3 regions of the Neisseria oralis genome follow, and region 2 is predicted to be linked to each of the others. Evidence: riboswitches for the same ligand, from Rfam matches in the RefSeq annotation. Region 2 holds a riboswitch; each other region holds the start of a gene.

Region 1 (3,276 bases), on a different contig from region 2:
ACGCCGACTGGCGAAGGTTTTGAACGACAGGCGGTGCTGCCCGCCCAGTTGCAACGGCTGGCTGTCCAAACGCAAAGTAAAACGTTTGAATCGGGTGTCCATGCTGCGGTTGTATATTTCGTCCAAATCCTTCTGATTGTAGTTGCGCGTCCAGGTGGAATAATCCATCGGGAACGAGCCTTTGTTGTTAACCGCCGCCACTTTGGTTTTCTGATAATCGAAGTCTGCCTTCAACAACGACAACCAATTTGAATCAGGCGTCCATTCGTAAAACAGGTTGGCATTGCGCCGTTTGTTTACATCGTCGGCTTCGCGCCACGCGGAAGTCATCAAATTATAAGATTCTTCATTTGTGTAATTATGTCCCTGCTGGCCGTTGAGCGACGCGCCGATACGGTGGTTTTCGTTAATCTGATAACCGATTTTGGCCAAGAAGCTGTGGTATTTGTGTTTGGACGGATCAGGAATGCCGCGTGCCGAACCGCGGATATTCGTGCCGCTGCCCGCACCTTCCACCGCATAGCCGCGGTTGCCCGCGCTTTCGGTTTCATGGCCGCGCCGTTGTGAATACAGCAAGGCTGCATCGACGCTGCCGTTATCCATGCCGAAGCCGACTGTGTTCGTCCATTCGCGGTTGCGGCTGCTGTAACCGTTTTTCATCATCACGCCGAACTGCCGCTCCGGCAGCAGCAAATCACGTCCTTGCAGGGTTTGGTAATTCACGCCGCCGCCCAAGGCGCCGCTACCGGTATTGAAAGAGTCCGCCCCTTTTACGATGTCGATGTTGCGCACCAACTCAGGGTCGATGGACAAGCGTGAACTGTTGAAATTGCCGTAGCGGGCATACAGTGAGTTTTCTTCCGAATCAGGCAGGCTCACGCCGTCGATGCTGACACCGACACGGTTGCCTTCCACGCCGCGAATGGCAAAGCCTTTCTGATGGCGGCCGCTGTCGCTCAGGCCGACATCGGTGGAATAGCGCACCAAGTCTTTGTTGTCGCGTATCATTTCCTGTTGGATGCGGCCGAGGTTGACCCGTTCCACGGCGGCGGGCGCGTTGCGATGTCCTTTTACCGTTACCTGCTTCAGTTCGGTCTGTGCGGGAGCGGTTTCGGATGCGGCGTCGTCCGCGGCGAAAACGGGATTGCCGAAGATGCTGCCGATAAGGGCGGCAAGGGGGAGTATGTGTGATGGTTTCATGGCTTAAATATCTCGAATGATTGAAATAGCCCGTTATTGTGGAGAATCAGTTTTTGTATAAAATTGTTAATGATAATATAAATCGTTTTGTTTTAATCTGCAATTTCATTTTTACATTTATTTAGGAAAATGTTGTTTTATTAGGCATAAAAAGAGGTTTTACGGCTTGTTTTTGTAATATACCGTTAATTAAGTGGTGGTTTGCTTATTTGCAGCGACGCGCGGCCTGTTTTCAGACGGCCTCAATGAAGTGAACGGCGCGGTTTGCGCCGGTATGCCGGTTTGCGCTAAGATAGCCGCAGAAGTCGGGGTGCTGCTGCCGTAACGGGTGGCGGCTGAGATGATACCCGTGAACCTGATACAGATAATGCTGGCGTAGGAAACTGATGAAACTTTTTGTATTTTTTCGTTTTTTGGAAAAGCACGGCTTCCGCCCGGTTCGGAAGGCGTGCTTTTTTGTATTCCGGCGCGGTTTCAGACGGCCGGCAACACGTTTAGCGGAGCGGTGATTATGCAGATTCGTTTTTTAGACAAGGTGCGCAGGCAAAATCCGTTGGTACACAACATCACCAACGGCGTGGCGATGAATTTTACCGCCAACGGTTTGCTGGCGCTCGGCGCGTCGCCGATTATGGCGGACGAAGTATCGGAAATGGCGGACATGGCGGCGATATGTTCCGCGCTGCTGATTAATATCGGCACGTTGCGCCGGCAGACCGTCGAGGCGATGCTGGCGGCGGGGAAGGCGGCCAACGCGCGCGGGATTCCGGTGGTGTTCGATCCGGTCGGCGCGGCGGCGACGCAGTTCCGGCGCGATACGGTGGAGCGGCTGCTGGCCGAAGTCCGGTTTGCGGCCATACGCGGCAATGCGGCGGAAATGGCTTATATTGCGGGCGGCGCGTGGCAGGGTAAAGGGGTCGACGCGGGCGGCGGCGCGGCAAATGCGGCGGAAGTCGCGGCAACGGCGGCGAAGCGTTACGGCTGCGTGGCGGCGGTGAGCGGCGCGACCGATTATGTTTCAGACGGCCTCTGCACAGTCGCGGTGGCGAACGGTACGCCGCTGTTTCCGAAAATCACGGCTTCGGGCTGCCTGCTCGGTTCGGTCATCGCGGCGTTTCTGGCCGTGGCGCCGGAGCAGGAATATTTGGACGCGGCCGCCGAGGCGTGCACGGTGTATGCCGTTGCGGGCGAGACGGCGGCCGAAGGGCTGGCGGCGGCGCAGAGCGGTACGTTCGGCGTCAGATTGGTGGACAGCCTTGCGGCGGTAACGGCGCGGCAGGTCTCGGAAGCGGCACGCACGAGTGTGCAGGCCGTCTGAAAACACAAGGAGGTTGGAAATGGAACAAGAACGGTTCGTACAGACATTAACCATCGCAGGCTCGGATTCCGGCGGCGGCGCGGGCATTCAGGCGGATTTGAAAACCTTTCAGATGCGCGGCGTATTCGGCACCAGCGTCGTTACCGCGGTAACGGCGCAGAACACGCTCGGCGTGGCGGCGGTGCACCTCGTGCCGACCGAGGTTATCCGCAGCCAGATTGAAGCCGTGCGCGACGATTTCCAAATCAGCGCCTTCAAACTCGGTATGCTGGGAACGGCGGAAATCATCGAATGTGTGGCCGAATGCCTGAAAGAATGCAGTTTCGGCCCGATGGTACTCGACCCCGTGATGATAGCCAAAGGCGGCGCGCCGCTGCTGCACGATTCGGCGGTGGCGGCGATGAAGCGGCATCTGCTGCCGTCGGCCGACGTGCTGACGCCCAACCTGCCCGAAACGCAGGTGCTGACCGGCGTCGATGTGGAAAACGCGCAAGACGCCGAACGCGCGGCGCGGATTTTGCAGGATGCCGGCGTGAAGACAGTCGTCATCAAAGGCGGCCATTCGGGCGGCAGCCGCAGCGCGCAATGCACGGACTGGGTGTTCCTGCCCGACGGGGAAAAACTGGAGCTGTCGGGCCGCCGCTACCCGACGCCGCATACGCACGGCACGGGCTGCACGTTTTCTGCCTGCGTAACGGCGGAGCTGGCCAAGGGCTTCAGTGTGGAGAATGCGGTGAAAACGGCGAAAGCCTATATCA
Region 2 (3,276 bases):
GCTTCGGGAGCTTCGGAAGCCGCCGTTCAGACGGCCTCCCCAACTGTTGCCGGAAACGCTGCTTCGAATGCGGCTTCTGCGGCCTCCGCCGCCGTTGCCGACAGCAATGCTTCACCTGAAGACCAAGAATTGCTCAAACGCGCACAGAGTATTTTCAAACCGTTGCCGAGTGCCGAAGAAATGCAGAAACTGCGCCCGTTTACCGAAGAACAGGTCAAACTCGGCCATCAATTATGGTATGAGCCGCGCCTCTCCAAAGGCAACACCGTAAGCTGCAACTCCTGCCATAACCTCGCCACCGCAGGCGTGGACAACCTGCCGACCAGCCAAGGCCATAAAGGACAGTTCGGCGGACGCAACTCCCCAACCGCTTTAAACGCCGCCTTGCTCGGCATGCAGTTCTGAGACGGCCGCGCGGCCGATGTTGAAGAACAAGCCGGTGGACCGTTGGTGAACCCTGTGGAAATGGCAAACGACTCGCAAGAAGCAGCCGCTGCCAAAATAGCCAAAATCCCCGAATATCAAGAACTGTTTAAAACCGCCTTCCCCGAAGACGGCGCAGTTTCCTTCAAAAACATCACCACCGCACTGGGCGCATTCGAACGCACCCTGTTGACGCCCACAAAATGGGACGACTACCTCAAAGGCAACGTCAACGCCCTGAACGAGCAAGAGCGCAAAGGCGTGCGCGCCTTTATGGACAACGGCTGTATCGCCTGCCACAGCGGTGTCAACCTCGGCGGCGCAACCTTCCAAAAATTCGGTTTGGTTGAAGGCCCGTACTGGAAATTCATCGAAGATCCGAAACACGACAAAGGCCGTGCCGACGTAACCAAAAAAGCCGAAGACGAATTCTTCTTCCGCGTCCCAGGCTTGCGTAACGTCGCCAAAACTTATCCATATTTTCACAACGGCAGCGTTTGGGAATTGGACAAAGCCGTTACCATCATGGGTAAAGCGCAACTGGGCAAAGACCTGTCTCCAGAGGACACCGACAACATCGTTGCCTTCCTGAAAACCCTGTCCGGCAATGTTTCCGACTCCGCCCGTACCATGCCCGAACTGCCTTTGTCTGCACCGATGGAATCCCATCCGAACAATAAATAAGCCGTAGATTTAGGGTAACGGAACCCGTTATCCTAAATTTGTGCCATACCAAACGTCGTCTGAAAAGCAAAACAACTTTTTCAGACGAAGTTTCGATTTATGGAAACGCAATATAGCTATTCCCTCGATATTCAAGCAATTCATTCCTTAAAATACCGATGTCAGCCCCGTTAAGATTTCCAATAAACCCCAATCGTGGTTTATAATCCTCCTCTAACGAAACAGGGGTGCTGCCTGATGTTCAGGCGGCTGAGAAATACCCTTTACACCCGATCGGGATAATACCTGCGTGGGGAGTTTTCACGGATTCTGTCTTTCAGACGGCCTTTTTTGATATTAAGGTCGTCTGAAAAAGCAAAACGCTCCTGTTTCTTCTTTTCAAACGAGAAAACAGGAGCATTTTTTATGACTACGCCAAAGAAAACCGCCAAAACCTCCGGCAACGAAGCGCGCGAGCTTGCCGACTTGAGCGAAGACATCGGCATCCGCTTCAAATATCCGAACTCGGAGCGCGTGTATCTGCAAGGCAGCCGCGGCGACATCCGTGTGCCTTTGCGTGAAATCCGTCAGGACGACACCTACACGGCGCAAGGTACGGAAGCCAACCCGCCGATTCCCGTCTATGACACCAGCGGCGTGTACGGCGATCCGGCGGCACACATCGACCTGAAACAAGGCCTGCCGCACGTCCGCACCGCATGGCTGGACGAACGCGGCGATACCGAAATCCTGCCCAAGCTTTCCAGCGAATACGGCATCGAACGCGCACACGATCCGCAAACCGCCCATCTGCGTTTCAACCAAATCACCCGCCCGCGCCGCGCCAAAAGCGGCAGCAACGTAACCCAGCTTCACTATGCGCGCCGCGGCATCATCACGCCCGAAATGGAGTTTGCCGCCATACGCGAACGCATGAAGCTGGACGAACTTTTCAGACGACCCGAATACGCCAAGCTCTTGAAACAACACGCAGGACAAAGTTTCGGCGCGAACATCCCGACCCACCCCGACCAAATCACCCCCGAATTCGTGCGCCGAGAAATCGCCGCGGGACGCGCAATCATCCCCGCCAACATCAACCACCCCGAACTCGAACCGATGATTATCGGCCGCAACTTCCGCGTCAAAATCAACGGCAACTTAGGCAATTCCGCCGTAACCTCCAGCCTGACCGAAGAAGTCGAAAAAATGGTGTGGTCGCTGCGTTGGGGCGCGGACACGATTATGGATTTGTCCACCGGCGCGCACATCCACGAAACGCGCGAATGGATTATCCGCAACGCGCCCGTCCCCATCGGCACGGTGCCCATCTATCAGGCTTTGGAAAAAACCGGCGGCATCGCCGAAGACCTGACTTGGGATTTGTTCCGCGACACCTTAATCGAGCAGGCGGAACAAGGTGTGGACTATTTCACCATACACGCGGGCGTGTTGCTGCGTTATGTGCCGATGACCGCCAACCGCCTCACCGGCATCGTATCGCGCGGCGGCTCCATCATGGCGAAATGGTGCCTCGCTCACCATCGGGAAAACTTCCTCTACACGCATTTCGACGAAATCTGCGAAATCATGAAAGCCTACGACGTCTCGTTCAGCCTCGGCGACGGCCTGCGCCCCGGCTGCATTGCCGATGCCAACGACGAATCCCAATTCGCCGAACTGCACACCTTGGGCGAATTGACCGCCAAAGCGTGGAAACACGACGTACAAGTGATGATCGAAGGTCCCGGCCATGTGCCGCTGCAACGCGTCAAAGAAAACATGACTGAAGAGCTGCAACACTGCTTTGAAGCGCCTTTCTACACACTCGGCCCACTCGTTACCGACATCGCCCCCAGCTACGACCACATCACCTCGGGCATAGGCGCGACCAATATCGGCTGGTACGGCACAGCCATGCTCTGCTACGTTACCCCGAAAGAGCATCTCGGCCTGCCCGACAAAGAAGATGTGCGCACCGGCATCATTACCTACAAACTCGCCGCCCACGCCGCCGACCTCGCCAAAGGCTGGCCGGGTGCGCAGTTGCGCGACAATGCCCTGAGCAAGGCGCGTTTCGAGTTCCGCTGGCGCGACCAATTCCGCCTTAGCCTCGACCCCGAACGCGCCGAGAGCTTCCACGACGAAACCCTGCCCGCCGAAGGCGCGAAAATCGCCCACTTCTGCTCA
Region 3 (3,276 bases), on a different contig from region 2:
CTCGAGGCGGCTCCAAACACCGCCCTTTCTTCAACGTAATCGTAACTGACTCACGCAACCGCAGAGACGGCCGCTTTATTGAACGCGTCGGCTTCTACAACCCCGTCGCAAACGAAAAACAAGAACGCGTACGTCTGAACGCAGACCGTTTGAACCACTGGATTGCACAAGGCGCAAAAGTCAGCGATGCAGTCACTAAATTGATTAAAAATCAAAAAGCCGCTGCTTAAATCCACAATTCCTGCCATGACCGACACTCAACAACGGGTAGCCATGGGCTACATTAAAGGCGTATTCGGCATTAAAGGCTGGTTGAAAATCGCAGCTGATACCGAATACCCGGACAGTCTGTTGGACTACCCCGAGTGGCTATTAAGCAAAAACGGGAAAACCCTGAATGTTGTGCTTGAAGCCGGGAAGCTGGTAGGAGACGAACTCCAAGTTAAGTTCGAAGGCATTGATGACCGCGACCAAGCGTTTGCCTTACGCGGTTATACCGTAGAAATTCCACGTGACGAATTCTCCCCTGCCGGAGAAGACGAATACTATTGGACGGATTTAGTCGGCATGACCGTCGTCAACAAGGAAGGCATTACACTGGGTACCGTCAAAAACCTGATGGAAACCGGCGCGAACGACGTATTAGTCATTCAGGGCACAGACAAGCAAATTCTGATTCCGTTTGTATCCAACTATATTGAAACCGTTAATCACGACAGCAAAACCATCACGGCAGACTGGGGCTTGGATTATTGATGTTTATACAAAGCATCACCCTGTTTCCCGAAATGTTCGACAGTATCACCGAATACGGTGTAACCGGTCGCGCATTGAAACAAAAACTCTGGCGGTTCCAAGCTATCAATCCGCGCAGATTTGCCGACAACAAACTCGGCTATATCGATGACCGTCCTTTTGGCGGCGGACCAGGAATGATAATGATGGCTCCGCCATTACAAGCTGCAATCGACCAAGCGAAACAAGCCTGTGGCGGCGGCAGGGTTATTTACCTAAGTCCGCAAGGGCAGCCTTTCACACAGCAAAAAGCCGCCGAATTGGCCGAATCGGAAAACCTGATTCTACTTTGCGGCCGCTACGAAGGCATAGACGAACGTTTGCTGCAAAGCAGTGTCGACGAAGAAATCAGTATGGGGGATTTCGTCGTCTCCGGCGGAGAACTTCCGGCCATGATGTTGATGGATGCTGTATTACGGTTAATACCGGGCGTATTGGGCGATATTCAGTCCGCCGAGCAAGATTCGTTTTCAGACGGCCTTTTGGACTGCCCTCATTACACCAAACCCTTAGAATTTCAAGGCATGAGCGTTCCGGACGTACTGCGTTCGGGCAATCACGGCCTGATAGCCGAGTGGCGGTTGAAACAATCGCTGCAACGCACTTTAGAGCGCCGCCCCGATTTATTGGCAAAGCACAGTTTAATCCCAAAGGAATCCCGCCTCTTAAAAGAAATCTTGCAAGAGCAACAGGAAATCCAATCATAACTTAGGAAAAACAATGAACTTGATTCAACAATTAGAGCAAGAAGAAATTGCTCGTTTGAACAAAGAAATCCCTGAATTCGCACCCGGCGACACCGTAGTCGTTTCCGTACGCGTAGTAGAGGGTAACCGCAGCCGTTTACAGGCCTACGAAGGTGTCGTTATCGCCCGTCGTAACCGCGGTTTGAACAGCAACTTCATCGTCCGCAAAATTTCCAGCGGTGAAGGTGTTGAGCGTACATTCCAACTATATTCTCCTTCCGTAGAAAAAATCGAAGTGAAACGTCGTGGCGACGTGCGTCGTGCCAAACTGTACTACCTGCGCGGTCTGACTGGTAAAGCGGCACGCATTAAAGAAAAACTGCCCGCACGCAAAGGTTAATTCCTTCCAATCAAGAAATGCCCGCCCCCACCGGCGGGCATTTTTGCAACCGTTTCAGACGGCCTTTCGACCCATATCGGAATTTGCTAGAATCATTCTTTCCAAGGAAACAGGGGTGCTGCATCATGCGGCTGAGAAAAACCCTTCGCACCCGATACAGTTAATACTGTCGTGGGGAGTTTGCTTTAAGCTGATGATTTAAAAAACCTGTTTCTTTCGTTTTTTTAGGAAACAGGTTTTTTGTTTGTCTCATCCCCTGTCAGCTTTGAGGAATCCAAATGTTTTGGAAAAACTTTTCACGCCAATTCGGCCCCGGTATCATCATGGCCTCATCTTGTGTCGGCGGCTCCCATATCATTGCTTCCACTCAAGCCGGTGCATATTATGGTTACCAACTTGCCTTTTTTATTTTATTAGTCAATCTATTAAAATACCCTTTCTTTCGCATTGCCTTTGATTACAGCAGCGTGAATAACCGAACCTTGCTTGAAGGATATGCTGGGAAGGGCCGCCTTTATCTTTATCTGTTTTTGGTTTTCAATTTTTTCGCCACCATCATCAATATTGCAGGAGGAACGCTGCTTTCCGCCGTATTGCTTGGAATGTTGCTACCATTTAACCTTCCTCTCAACATATTAAATGCTGCTACACTTGCCAGTTTCTTAATCCTACTGTTCAGCCGTCAATATCAATCTTTGGACAAAATATCAAAATGGATTATGTTCAGCCTCAGTATCATTACCTTGCTAGCCCTTTTGATGGCTTTCAACAAAGGCACTGCCGCTCCTGCACCCGATTTCACTGTTACGTCGCCGTGGACAATAACTGCCATCCCTTTCTTTGCCGCCTTGATGGGTTGGATGCCTGCTCCGATGGAATTAAGCGTTTCCAGCTCAATGTGGGTTATTGAAAAAAACAAGCTTAATCCTGACTATCGCCCGAAACGCATGATTGATTTCAATACCAGCTATATATTAACTATCGTCTTAGCCTTGATGTTCATGGCACTCGGCGCATTAGTGCAATACGGAAAAACCACAACGCCATTAAGCGGAGGGAAATTTATCAGCCAGTTTGTCGATATGTATACCCACAGCATCGGTGAATGGACTCGCCTGCCAATTATCTTTGTTGCCTTTGCCTGCATTTATGGTACAACCATCGTTGCCGTAGACGGCTATTCCCGCTGCAACATGCAGGCCGTGGACTTACTTCTCAAAAAACCTCTTGGTCATGACGGAACGAAATTGCGATATTGGCTCTTTGGAGTATGTATTTTGTCCTTTGTATTGATACAGTTCTTCAACAGTGCCATCGGAAAAATGATACCGTTCGCCATGACTGCCTCTTTCCTATCTGCACCCGTTTTCGCATGGCTTAATCTGAATTTAGCCA

What was found. Region 2 has a riboswitch for thiamine pyrophosphate ahead of thiC (phosphomethylpyrimidine synthase ThiC). Riboswitches for the same ligand answer to the same signal wherever they lie in the genome.
Region 1: it holds a riboswitch for thiamine pyrophosphate, as region 2 does, so the genes downstream of both, thiM (hydroxyethylthiazole kinase) here and thiC (phosphomethylpyrimidine synthase ThiC) in region 2, are expected to answer to the same signal.
Region 3: it holds a riboswitch for thiamine pyrophosphate, as region 2 does, so the genes downstream of both, ACI43T_RS03420 (NRAMP family divalent metal transporter) here and thiC (phosphomethylpyrimidine synthase ThiC) in region 2, are expected to answer to the same signal.

What each region holds. Positions count from the first base shown of each region.
Region 1 covers NZ_JBJGEB010000007.1:39,897-43,172, forward strand. The annotation lists gene ACI43T_RS07830 (TonB-dependent hemoglobin/transferrin/lactoferrin family receptor) at 1-1,200, opposite strand, end outside; gene ACI43T_RS07835 (hypothetical protein) at 1,394-1,525, shown strand; TPP riboswitch at 1,497-1,599, shown strand; gene thiM (hydroxyethylthiazole kinase) at 1,712-2,518, shown strand; gene thiD (bifunctional hydroxymethylpyrimidine kinase/phosphomethylpyrimidine kinase) at 2,538-3,276, shown strand, end outside.
Region 2 covers NZ_JBJGEB010000005.1:36,103-39,378, forward strand. The annotation lists partial or broken gene ACI43T_RS05985 (cytochrome-c peroxidase) at 1-1,107, shown strand, start outside; TPP riboswitch at 1,321-1,420, shown strand; gene thiC (phosphomethylpyrimidine synthase ThiC) at 1,513-3,276, shown strand, end outside.
Region 3 covers NZ_JBJGEB010000003.1:6,281-9,556, reverse strand. The annotation lists gene rpsP (30S ribosomal protein S16) at 1-230, shown strand, start outside; gene rimM (ribosome maturation factor RimM) at 247-756, shown strand; gene trmD (tRNA (guanosine(37)-N1)-methyltransferase TrmD) at 756-1,502, shown strand; gene rplS (50S ribosomal protein L19) at 1,516-1,881, shown strand; TPP riboswitch at 1,983-2,076, shown strand; gene ACI43T_RS03420 (NRAMP family divalent metal transporter) at 2,160-3,276, shown strand, end outside.